2 regions of the Paraburkholderia sp. TE9906 genome follow, and region 2 is predicted to be linked to the other one. Evidence: riboswitches for the same ligand, from Rfam matches in the RefSeq annotation. Region 2 holds a riboswitch; the other holds the start of a gene.
The links. Region 2 has a riboswitch for glycine ahead of gcvT (glycine cleavage system aminomethyltransferase GcvT). Riboswitches for the same ligand answer to the same signal wherever they lie in the genome.
Positions count from the first base shown of each region.

Region 1: linked by a shared signal. The riboswitch ahead of ACZ9H4_RS28150 (D-amino acid dehydrogenase) and the one ahead of gcvT (glycine cleavage system aminomethyltransferase GcvT) in region 2 are both predicted to bind glycine.

Region 1 covers NZ_JBWCCT010000013.1:7,744-14,036, forward strand. The annotation lists gene ACZ9H4_RS28145 (LysR family transcriptional regulator) at 1-953, shown strand, start outside; gene ACZ9H4_RS28150 (D-amino acid dehydrogenase) at 1,024-2,232, opposite strand; glycine riboswitch at 2,400-2,493, opposite strand; gene ACZ9H4_RS28155 (aspartate/glutamate racemase family protein) at 2,606-3,349, opposite strand; gene ACZ9H4_RS28160 (GntR family transcriptional regulator) at 3,447-4,175, opposite strand; gene ACZ9H4_RS28165 (ABC transporter substrate-binding protein) at 4,541-5,581, shown strand; gene ACZ9H4_RS28170 (ABC transporter permease) at 5,596-6,293, shown strand, end outside.
Region 2 covers NZ_JBWCCT010000008.1:157,153-163,445, forward strand. The annotation lists gene ACZ9H4_RS22675 (UvrD-helicase domain-containing protein) at 1-246, opposite strand, end outside; gene ACZ9H4_RS22680 (oxidoreductase) at 617-1,666, shown strand; gene ACZ9H4_RS22685 (hypothetical protein) at 1,860-2,210, shown strand; glycine riboswitch at 2,357-2,457, shown strand; glycine riboswitch at 2,493-2,647, shown strand; gene gcvT (glycine cleavage system aminomethyltransferase GcvT) at 2,728-3,846, shown strand; gene gcvH (glycine cleavage system protein GcvH) at 3,910-4,290, shown strand; gene gcvP (aminomethyl-transferring glycine dehydrogenase) at 4,374-6,293, shown strand, end outside.

The DNA of each region.
Region 1 (6,293 bases), on a different contig from region 2:
AACTCGACGCGCTGCGTGCGGTCGCCGAGGCCGGCAGTCTGCATGAAGCCGCTCGCCGTCTGTTCCTGACGCAGCCGGCGATCAGCCGCTCCATCCGGGAGCTGGAAGTCGAACTGGGCATGCTGTTGCTGACCCGATCGGCGAATGGCGCCACCTTGACGCCATTCGCCCACCAGGTGCTAAAACGCGCACTCGTCGTGCAGCGGGAAGTCGGGCGTATCGTGGAAGACGCGCAGACAGCGCGCGGAGAACTCGGCGGGCGGCTCACGCTCGCGGTCACGCCGCCGGCGTCGACGCGCGCGCTCGCCGACTCGTTGATCGAACTGACCGCAGCGCGCCCGGACGTGAACTTGCAGGTGATCGAATGGCGCGCCGAGAATATCGCGGACGGTTTGCGAAACGGCACGATCGACGTGGCGATCTTTACGCAATACGGCGAGCCAAAAAACGCCACGTTCGAATGGATGCAACTCTACGATCTCGACGTGCAACTGACCATCGCGGCGTCCTATCAAGGTAGCGAAACGCTGTCGATCGAACAGCTTCACGCGCTTCCATGGCTCCTGCTGGATTCTCCCAACGACGAATCCGGCTTTGTCGCAACGCTGTTCGGGGCGCACGGTATGCCCCCGCCGACGCGCACGACGCGCTGTTCAGCGATGAATCTCTATCTGGACCTCGCGATGCGGATGGAGGCGATCACGGTATTTACGTCGCTGGCGATGCCATTGCTGTCCCAGCGCGTGGATGACGGCATGCTCAAATTGCTGAGCCTGAGAGAACCAATGCCCAGGATCGGCATGTACCTCGCCTATTCCAGCGGCGAACTGCTGACCGCCACCGCGCAGGATTTCATCCGGCGCCTGCGAACCAAGCTCGACGGCGATGACGAGGGACGCATGCCTGCCGGCATGCGCTACAGCGACACGCGCCTTGCCGTCGGCGTTCGCTAGGCCACGTGTCGGATCATCTCTCACGCACACCGCGCGAGAGATGATCCGACCATGAGGTGCCTGGTCGATGCTACATCGCGCTCGCAACGGCGTGCGCCGTTGCCGCCGACAACGTCCAGCCCAGATGACCATGCCCCGTGTTGTAGAACACGCCGCGCCGTTTCCCACGGCCCACCTTGGGCAACATGCTCGGAAGCATCGGCCGCAAACCCGCCCAGGGAATGACGCGCGAAGTCGATACTTCGGGAAAATATCGCCGCGTCCAGTCCACTAGCGGTGCGATGCGGTCCGAACGAATATCGCGGTTAAAGCCGTTGATTTCCGCCGTGCCCGCTACCCGGAAACGATCCGCGCCGAGACGGCTCGTCACGATCTTCGCACTGTCGTCGAGCAGGCTGACTGACGGCGCGTGCTGCTGACTGGTTTTGTCGTCGAGACAGACGGTGATCGAATAGCCCTTCACAGGATAGATATTCACGTGATCGCCGAGCATCGCCGCGAAGTCGCGGCTCTTCACGCCGGCGCAGACGACGATGCGCTCGAAGGTGAACGGCTGCGTTTCGCCTTCGAGATTGACCATCAGCGAAAAACGGCCTTCGGCAGGCTGCTCGATCGACGTGATCTGCGCGTCGTAATGGAATTCGACGCCGTGCCGTTCGCATGCCTGCGCGAGCCCGCGCGTGAACTTGTGAATGTCGCCGGTCGAATCGGACGGCGTAAAAAAACCGCCATAAAAATCGCCATGCAACGCGGGTTCGATGCGCTGCAATTCGCTTGCACTGACCGGGTTGCGCTCGAGGCCGCCTTCACGCAGCAGGTCATTCACCTTGCTCGCGGCGTCGAATTCCCTGCTGGTCTTGTAGATATGCAGAATGCCGCGCCGTTCCAGATCGAAATCGATACCTTCTTTTTCAGCGATCGAAAACAGATGCTCGCGCGCGGCGAGCGCGAGCCGCACGGTTTCGACCGTATTCGCGCGATAGTGCGGAATCTGCCGCAGGAATTCGCCCATCCACGAATACTTGTGCCACGTGGGTAGCGGATTGAGCAGCAGCGGGGCATCGCGCGTGAGCATCCAGCGCAGGCCCTTGAGCACGGTCGCCGCGCTGTTCCAGACTTCGGCATTGCTGGCGGAAAGCTGGCCGCCGTTGGCGAACGAGGTCTCCATGGCCGCGTAGCGGTGGCGTTCGAACACGGTAACGTGATGGCCGCGCTGCGCGAGCGCATGAGCGGTCGTGACGCCGGTAATGCCGGCGCCGATAATGGCGATTCGTGACATGACATGGTCCAGAGTGGTTGAGCATCGCCGATGTCGATTTCGTGTTGACTGATTCGAAATCGGCGTCGATGCCCCATCTGTCCATGTACCTGAGAGTTTCTTCCCGCGCCGGGCAAGCAGGCGGGGAATCCCCTTCGGTGGGCGCGCGTGCGCCGCTCTCCAGATGTTCCTGCTGCGCGGTCCTTTTGCCTGAGAGTTTCCGGGGCGGTTGCTCCGTCGGCGTCGTCGCGAATCCTTGACGATCTCTCCCGCGCTGCATCGCAGAACGGCTCGACAATACCGGGCAAAAATATTTACCGCAAGTCTTTCGTGCAATGGTCGGCGGTCTGGATCAATCGGTCACCGCTCATAGCGAGTGAGCAAGTGCGAACTCTCATTCACGCGCCAGTAATTCGGAAAGACCATTCGAGAGTCCGGCATTGAGCTTGGGTGGCGGTTTGGCGAAACTGCCGCTCTGAGCGCGTATCGTTGCGAGACGGGTCAATACTTGCGCCTGGCACACCCCACTCGATACGCCATCGACAACCGGCACCGGCAGAAGGTCCGCCACACTGCGCGCCAACCCTGCGAGCGGCGCGCCAGCCAGAATCAGCACGTCCGCGCCGTCTTCTTCCACCGCGCGGCGGCTCAATTCGACCAGATAGCTGCCGTGATCTTCCCGGACCGTGGCGGGGTCACGCAGCGGGCGATCGAGATGACGGATTCCCGCCAGCCGGCTCAACATGCCGTAACGGTCAACGCATTCCCGATACCAGGCGGTGATGCGCCGCGAAATCGCAATGATCCCGATCCGCTGACCGAGTTGCGCCGCGGTCATCAGCGCGGCTTCGGTCATGCCGACAACCGGCACGTCGAGTACTTCCCGCAATTCGTGCAGACCGGGGTCGCCGAATGCCGCAATCAGCAGCGCATCGTATTGGCCTTTGCGTTCCCCGGCGATGCTCGCCACGGCGTGCGCACCGAGCAGCGCCTCGAAGCGGGTTTCGATGTAGGCCACACCGCTTGCCGCTGTCGCCATCTCGATCTGCACATCGGCTGACGCGACGCGGCGAGCTTCGGCTTCGATCAGATCGGTGACGCCGCGTGAAATGTTCGGGTTGACGATCAGCAGTTTCATGATGGCTCCAGCCAGGTGTCGCCGCGCGGCAATATCGCCAACAGCAACGGTCATGGTGCGATAGCAGTATCGAGGCGCGAGCAGACGCCGCGCGCACTCATCCAAAGATGGCCTGCAGATCGACCTCAGTGTCCTCGGGCAACGAGAGATCAAGCGTCGCCTCGATGTGATCGAGGTGTCCGACCGCCGCCGCTATCGCCGCATCGAGTTCGCCCTTCTCCATCAGCCCGACGATTTCCGTGTGCTCGTGATTCGGACAGGCGGGCACGTTGGGGGAATCGAACAGCAAGATGATGAGACAGGTCAGCGAAGCGAGTTCGCGCATCAGCTTGGTCAGCGGCGGACTCGCCACCATTTCGGCGATCAGCAGATGAAATTCCCCGGAGAGGCGAATCACCGCGTGCTTGTCGCCCTTCTCGCGGGCCGCACGTTCCTTGGCGACATGCGCATGGAGACGCCGAAAATCCTCGGCCTTGCCACGCTCGACGAGGCTGCGGATCAGCGCCGGCTCGAGAATGCGCCGCGCCTGGAAAATATGGCGCGCGTCCTGCACCGACGGGCTTGCGATGAACGCCCCGCGATTCGGGATCGTGGTGACGATGCCTTCGTGCGTGAGCCGCGCCAGCACCTTGCGAATTCGCGTGCGGTTGACCTTGAACACGCTGGCGAGTTTTTCCTCGACGAGTTTGGTGCCCGGAATCAGCCGGTGCTCCATCACCGCGGTGAGGATGCGCTCATAGATCGCATCGGAATTGTCTTCCGCATCGAGGATCTGAGCGGCCGGCCGCGCCTTACGCGAGCCGACGGATTCTTTGTCGATTAGCACGCTGGGTGTTCTCCACTGACCAACGATGGTTTTGCGTCATTGCAATTGTACATTGTGACAAAAATAAACTTGATTGTGGAAACTTGCACCATTCATGTCACCAGGCACTTACAGCGAACCCAGTCCGCACGCAACAGGTGCGGAATGCGTTGATATAGCAATGTCTCAGCCTGCTCGACCCATCAACGAATGGGATTGCGCCCATTTTCCCCGCCTGCCCCATGCGCGCCGCCGCTCGCGGCTTTGAGCCCCATACAGAAGTCATGTTTGAGCTTGCCGATGTTCTCCAAGTGATTCATTGGCACACCTGTTGCTTAGTTTTGTCACAAACATATTTCATTTTGTGACAAAACGGAGTCCACCTGATGCGATTTGCCCGTTCCTCTCTCGCCGTCCTGAAAAGCGCTGCGCGCGTGCTGTTTGCACCTCTACTGGTCGCCGCCGCGCTTGCGCCCGCGGCCGGCCACGCCAAGGACGCCGAACCGATCAACCTCGGCTATGCCAAGTGCGCGCACTGCACACCGTTGTCGCTCACCCCGCAGTACGCCACCGGCGTCAAGCTGACGACAACCTCGTTCAATACGGGCAACGACGTGCTGACCGCGTTGCTCTCGAAAAGCATCGACATCGCACAGGTCACCTATCTGCACTATGTCACGGCACTCGACAAGGGCTTCAAGGTAGTCGGCGTCTCCGGCCAGATCAACGGCGGCTCGCAGGTGCTGATCGCCAACAATTTGCCGGTGCAAGCGGGCGACTGGGACGGCTTGAAGAAACTCATCATGCAGTACAAGAAGGACGGCAAGCCGTTCCGCGTCGCCGCGTCGCGCGGTAATGCGCAGGACATTCATATGCGCGGCGCGTTCCTCACGCACGGCATCGACATCAACAAGGATGTGCAGTTCATCAACATCCCGAATCCTTCGGACCACGTTCAGGCGCTGCGCCGGGGCGAAGTCGAATTGATTACGTCGGTCGAGCCGTTCGCCACGCAAATCCGCGAGGTCAAGGCGGCCAAATTTTTTGCGTTTCCGTATGACCAGGCGGCCGGCAAGCTGACCAACCTGATCGTCACGCGCCCGGATGTGATCGAGAGCAATCCGCAAGGCGTGCTCGAAACGGTTCGCGCGATCGTCAAGGTGGACGACATGATGGCCGCGAACAAACCGCTTTTCGTCGACACGATCCAGAAGGTGACGGGGCTCGACAAGACCATTGCAGCGGGTGCGGTCGACAACCTCTATCCGGACTACAAAATGTACCGCACGTCCGCCATGTCGATTGCGAAGATGATGCACGACCTGAAGTACGTGAATTCGGACGTCAGCGATGCGGTGCAGAAGAATCTCGACTACAGCTTCCTCGAGAAGGTGACCGGCAAACCCAAGACCGAACTCGGTTACTGATCGGAACGCGCACCATGCCATCCCTGTTTTCCTCACGTTTCTACAAGCGGATCGAGCGTGGCATCGTGCCGGTGCTGCTGCTGGCCGGGTGGGAGGCGTTTTCCCGCTCGGGCATCCTGCCCGCCGCGTTGCTGCCGGCGCCGTCGCAGGTCGTGCTCGCCTGGGCCGACTGGATTTTCAGCACCGACGGCAACACCCAGACCTACTCCGGCCACTGGCTCTTCGATATCGCGGCCAGTTCCGGACGCGTGTTCGCGGGCTTCGCGATCGCCACGGTGCTCGGCGTCGCCATCGGCATGGCGATAGGCTGGTCGCGTTCGATCGAATCGCTGGTCGAGCCGACACTGCAAACGCTGCGCCCCGTGCCGCCCGTCTCGTGGATTCCGCTCGCGATCATCTGGTTCGGCATCGCCAACAAGCCGGCGATCTTTCTGGTCTTCATGGGGTCGTTCTTCCCCGTGCTGCTCAGCACGATTCACGGCGTGAAAACGTGCGACCGCAATCTGCTGCGCGCAGGCGCGATGACAGGCGGGACGTCGTCGATGCTGCTGCGTCACATCGTGTTTCCCGCTGCATTGCCGAGCATCTTCTCGGGGCTGCGCATCGCGATCGGTTCCGCATGGATGTTGACCGTCACGGCCGAGATGGTCGCGGTGAAGAGCGGCGTGGGCTACGTACTGTGGGATTCGTACTACTTCCTGCGCTACGACAT
Region 2 (6,293 bases):
GCCGGGCGTCGTGAGCGTCTTGCCTTCGAGCAGCTTGCCGACGCGCTCGCGCATTTCGGCCGCGGCCTTGTTCGTGAACGTGACGGCGGCGATGTGGCGCGGCTCGAAGCCTTTCGCTTCGATCAGGTGCGCGATTTTCTGCGTGATCACGCGCGTCTTGCCGCTGCCTGCGCCGGCGAGCACGAGACACGGACCGTCAAGATAGCGGACCGCTTCATTTTGAGCGGGGTTCAGGCCTGCGGACATCGTCTGTGGATGGGTGATGCGGTTAGAAGCGGTGGTCGAGGGCACGCCGGCGTGAAATCGCCGGCGGGAGGCCCGGGGGCATGCTGCGCGGCAGCGTCGGCTGGAACGGGCGCCCGCAGGGGTGCGAGGGTATTCCGGTCCGGCGCGGTTTCGCGCGAGAGGAGCGATGTTAACACGGATGTCTGCCATGGACGCCGCGACGGATGCCCCGGCGGTTAGCCGCGACCGGCACCCGGGCCGGCCCAAAGCGCCCCCCGACAATTCACCGCGACGACGCTGACGGTGCGCCTTCAGGACATGCCACAATTACGGTGTTGCGCGCCGTCGCCGCGGTGGCAAAGCGGCGCGCCGTTTTTGCAGGAAGACACGCATGCCCGGATCGCTAAATATTGGATTGATGGGTTACGGTTTTGCTGGCGCGACCTTTCATGCGCCGGTGATCGCACATTGCGGACGCGCAAGCGTCGCCGCCATCGCGACGAGCCAGCCCGAACGCGCGCAGGCCGACTATCCGCACGCGAAAGTCGTGGCCGACCTCGACGCGCTGCTGGCGCTCGACGACATCGATTGCGTCGTGATCGCCACGCCCAACGACACGCACTTCGACCTCGCACGCCGCACCCTGGAAGCCGGCAAGCACGTGGTGGTCGACAAGCCGGTCACGCTGAGCGCCGCCGACGCCCACACGCTTGCCAACATCGCGCTCGCGCGGGGCAAGCTGTTCATGCCGTTCCACAACCGCCGCTGGGACGGCGATTTTCTGACCGTGCGCGATCTGCTCGCCCGCGTGGAACTGGGGCGCGTCACGCAGTACGAATCGCATTTCGACCGCTTCCGGCCGGAAGTGCGGCAGCGCTGGCGCGAAGAGGCGTCGCGCGGCGGCGGCCTGCTGTTCGACCTCGGGCCGCATCTGATCGACCAGGCGTTGGCGCTCTTCGGCGCCCCGCAGACGGTCTCGGCGACGGTGCGCACGCATCGCGACCAGGCGAGCGCGCCGGACTACGTGCACATCCAGCTCGGCTACGGCGAGTTCGAGGTGGTGCTGCACGCGAGCGCGCTGACCGCGCTGGTCGCGCCGCGCTTTGCGATCCACGGCACGCGCGGCAGCTATGTGAAACACGGGCTCGACACGCAGGAAGACCAGCTGAAAGCAGGCCTGCGGCCCGGCGACGAAGGCTTCGGCGCCGGCAATACCGCAGGCTTGCTGCGCGTGCAGGAAGGCGGCCAGGAAGTCGAGCGCGAAGTGCCGACGCGCAATGGCGACTACGCCGGGTTCTATATCGCGGTGGCGGACGCCATCCAGCACGGCGTCGCATTCCCTGTCACGGCTCAGGATGCGGTCGACGTGATGACCATCATCGAGCTCGCGGCGCGCAGCTCGGAAGAAGGCTTGCGCTTGCCGTTCGAGCGCATTCGCTGAGCCATTCGAGCGCGCGGCGCGACGGCTTGTGTACCTAAAACCGCACGAGCCGCCGGGCTCGCGCGGGCAGAAACCCGACGTCTCCGAAAGGAACATAACGTTACAACTCTGCCCGCTCCCCGGTCAGCGCACGGCCGCGCTCATTCGTTGCTACCTGAGTAGCATCTTCACGACAACGACTTCCGGAGAGTCTATGCCTCGTATCACCCGCGCCATTGCAGCAGGCGCCCTGCTCAGTTCTCTCGCCGCCTGCGTGGTGACTCCGCCGCCCGCGCCGACGCCACACCCCACCCAGCAGCAGATCGCGGATCAGCGTCTGCGTCAGGTCGAAGGCCGGATCGACAATCTCGGCCGCCGCATCGACAAACGGGTGAATCAGGGCGACTACCCGCCGCCGCAAGGCGCATCCCTGCATCATCGGCTGGACGTGATCCGCCAGGAAGCGCACGACATGGCCGCGCAACACGGCGGCGGCCTCACCGCCGACGAACAGCGCGTGCTGAATCAGGAGCTGGACAACGCGGCTCACGCGATCGGCGAGTAAGCCGGTTCCGTCATCGAAGCAGCACCGGTGCGCAGCCCAGCGCGGGCAACCTGGCCCGCGTTTTTTTCGCCGACGCGTACCGCAGCCGCCCCCCCTACAGGCCGCCAGCCTCTATTTGACAAGCCCCCGGCCGTCGCGTACATTCGCCGCACGCGTCGGGAGAGCGCGCTGGCCGCCGAATATCGCAGGCCGCGCCGCCGAAGGGGCACACCCGCAAACTCTCAGGCAAAAGGACCGACCGCGTCGAAAAACCCTCGCCAGAAGCAACCTCAAGGCAGCGGTTTTTCGCACTCTGGAGAGCGGCAGTAGCCATCTGCGTTTTGGCAACATCACGCAGATTCGGGCAGGCTGCCCACCGAAGGGGCGCGCGTGTCATCGTGGCGGAGCAACGTTCACGGTCGCGCAATCTCTCAGGTATCGAGGACAGAGGGGTCATGCAGAACCACGCTCGCAGGCACCTTGCCGCGAGGCGTAGCGCCGCATGGCCTTTTTTGTTTCGCGAGACGCCCGAGGCCCCATGACCGAACTCAAACACACCCCGCTCAACGCCACCCATCGTGCGCTCAATGCCCGCATGGTCGATTTCGGCGGCTGGGACATGCCCGTCAACTACGGCTCGCAGATCGACGAACACCGCGCCGTGCGCACCGACGCCGGCATGTTCGATGTCTCGCACATGTGCGTGGTCGACTTCACCGGCGAGCGCGTGCGCGCTTTCTTCGAATACGCGCTGGCCAATAACGTCGGCAAGCTGCAAACGCCCGGCCGCGCGCTCTATTCCTGTCTGCTGAACCCGAACGGCGGCGTGATCGACGATCTGATCGTCTATTACTTCAGCGAAGACCACTTCCGCGTGGTCGTCAACGCCGGCACCGCCGAGAAAGACATCGCCTGGTTCGGCCAGCTCAACGCCGACGGCGGCTTCGGCCTGACCATCACGCCGCGCCGCGACTTCGCGATCGTCGCCGTGCAAGGCCCGAACGCGCGCGAGAAAGTCTGGCAAACGGTGCCCGCCGCACGCGCCGCCACCGAAGCTCTGAAGCCGTTCAACGCGGCGCGCGTCGAAGGCACGCCGTTCGGCGAACTGACCGTCGCGCGCACCGGCTACACCGGCGAAGACGGTTTCGAGATCATCGTGCCGGCGGACCACGTAGAGGCGCTATGGAACGCGCTGCACGCGCAAGGCGTGCGCCCGGCCGGCCTCGGCGCGCGCGACACGCTGCGCCTCGAAGCCGGCATGAACCTGTACGGCCAGGATATGGACGACAACGTCTCGCCGCTCGACGCCGGCCTCGCCTGGACCGTCGATCTGACCTCGCCGCGCGACTTCGTCGGCAAGGGCAAGCTCGAAGCCGACGGTTCGAAGGCAGCATTCGTCGGTCTGATCCTGCTGAAGGAAAACGGCAAGGCGGCAGGTGTGCTGCGCGCGCATCAGAAAGTCCTCACGCCGCAGGGCGAAGGCGAAATCACCAGCGGCACTTTTTCCCCGACGATGCAGGAATCGATCGCCTTCGCGCGCGTGCCCAAGGGCGTGCAGCCGGGCGACACCGTTCACGTCCAGATTCGAGACAAGGCCGTTCCCGCAAGCGTGGTAAAACTGCCATTCGTGCGCAACGGCAAGGTGCTGGCCGTTTAAGCAGCCGCGCGCACGCCCCCTCTTTTTAAGCCAATACCGAATCACACCGCACAGGAGCATCCGATGAGCATCCCGGCCGACCTCAAATACACCGAATCGCACGAATGGGTCCGCACCGAAGCGGACGGCACGCTGACGGTCGGCATCACCGACCACGCGCAGGAAGCGCTCGGCGACATCGTCTTCTTCGAAGTCCAGCAACTGGGTAAGACCGTGACGGCGGGCGACACCGTTGCCGTGATCGAATCGGTGAAGGCCGCTTCCGACATCTACGCGCCGGTCTCGGGCGAGATCATCGAAGCGAACTCGGCCGTGGCCGACTCGCCCGACTCGGTCAACAGCATGCCGTACGAAAGCTGGCTCTTCAAGATCAAGCCGGCCGCCGACGCGACGCAAGATCGCCTGATCGACGCCGACGCGTACACGAAGTCGATCGGCGCCTGATCTGATTCACCTTTACGTTTAACCCGCCAGGTGCGGCGCGTCCCTCTCGAAGCCCAGGGATAGCCGCACCGCCAGGAACACCCATGAAGCTCGAACACCCGGATCGTCTGATGAACCGCACTCCTCTCTCGCTCGCCGCGCTCGAAGTGCATGACGCCTTCGCCGAACGGCATATCGGCCCGGATTCCGCCGACCAGGAAGCGCTGCTCGAAGCCCTCGGCTTCGCCTCGCGCGCCGCGCTGATCGACGCCGTGATTCCGAAGACGATCCGCCGCACCGAAACGCTGCCGCTCGGTCCCTTCGCGCAACCGAAGAGCGAGGCCGAAGCCCTCGCCGCGCTGCGCGAACTCGCGGACAAGAACCAGGTGTTCCGCTCGTATATCGGGCAGGGCTATTACAACGCGCACACCCCGACGGTGATCCTGCGCAACGTGCTGGAAAATCCGGCGTGGTACACCGCGTACACGCCGTATCAGCCGGAAATTTCGCAAGGCCGTCTGGAAGCGCTGTTGAACTTCCAGCAGATGATCGTCGACCTGACGGGTCTCGCGATCTCGAACGCGTCGCTGCTCGACGAAGCCACCGCCGCCGCCGAAGCGATGACGCTGCTGCAACGTGTGGGCAAGCCGAAGTCGAACGTGTTCTTCGTCGCCGACGACGTGCTGCCGCAAACCATCGAAGTGGTGAAGACGCGCGCCACGCCGGTCGGCATCGAAGTGAAAGTCGGACCCGCCGCTGAAGCCGCGAACTCGAACGCATTCGGCGTGCTGCTGCAATACCCGGGCGTGAACGGCGACGTGCGCGACTACCGCGCGCTGACCGAAGCGATCCACGCAGCGGGCGGCCACGTGGTGGTCGCCGCCGACCTGCTCGCACTGACCGTGCTTACGCCGCCGGGCGAATGGGGCGCGGACGTGGCCGTCGGCAATACGCAGCGCTTCGGCGTACCGGTCGGTTTTGGCGGCCCGCATGCCGCCTATCTCGCGGTGCGCGACGAATTCAAGCGTCAGATGCCGGGGCGTCTCGTCGGCGTGACCGTCGATGCGCAAGGCAACCCCGCGCTGCGTCTCGCGCTGCAAACGCGCGAACAACATATCCGCCGCGAGAAGGCCACCTCGAACGTGTGTACCGCGCAAGCGCTGCTCGCGATCATGGCCAGCATGTACGCGGTCTATCACGGCCCGCACGGTCTGAAGACCATCGCGCTGCGCGTGAACCGCATCGCCGCGCTGCTCGCCGAAGGCGCGAAGCAGCTCGGCTACACGCTCGTCAACGAAACCTTCTTCGACACGCTCACGTTCGACACCGGCGCGCGCACGCAAGCGCTGCTCGACGCCGCCACCGCGAGGCGCATCAACCTGCGCCGCGTGAGCGCGACGCAAGTGGGCCTGTCGATCGACGAAACCACGACGCGCCACGATCTGGCCGATCTGCTCGCGGTCTTCGCGCAAGCCGCCTTCGCGAGCGAGGTGCCGCAAGTCGACGCGCTCGACGCCGCGATGGCTGCTTCGAACACCGCCTCGGTACCGGCTGCGCTCGAGCGCACCAGCGCGTACCTCACGCACCACGTGTTCAACCGTCATCATTCGGAGACGGAAATGCTGCGCTATCTGCGCAGTCTGTCGGACAAGGACCTCGCGCTCGACCGCTCGATGATCCCGCTCGGCTCGTGCACGATGAAGCTGAACGCGACCTCGGAAATGCTGCCGGTCACGTGGCCCGAATTCGGCCAGATCCATCCGTTCGCGCCGGCCGAGCAAACCGTCGGCTACCGCGAAATGATCGATCAGCTCGAAGAGATGCTGGTCGCCGCAACCGGTTATGCCGCCGTTTCGCTGCAACCGAATGCCGGCTCGCAAGGCGAGTACGCGGGTCTCCTGATCATCCACGCGTATCACGCGTCGCGCGGCGAAGCGCATCGCAACGTCTGCCTGATTCCCGCTTCGGCGCACGGCACGAACCCGGCATCGGCGCAGATGGCCGGTATGCAGGTCGTGGTGGTC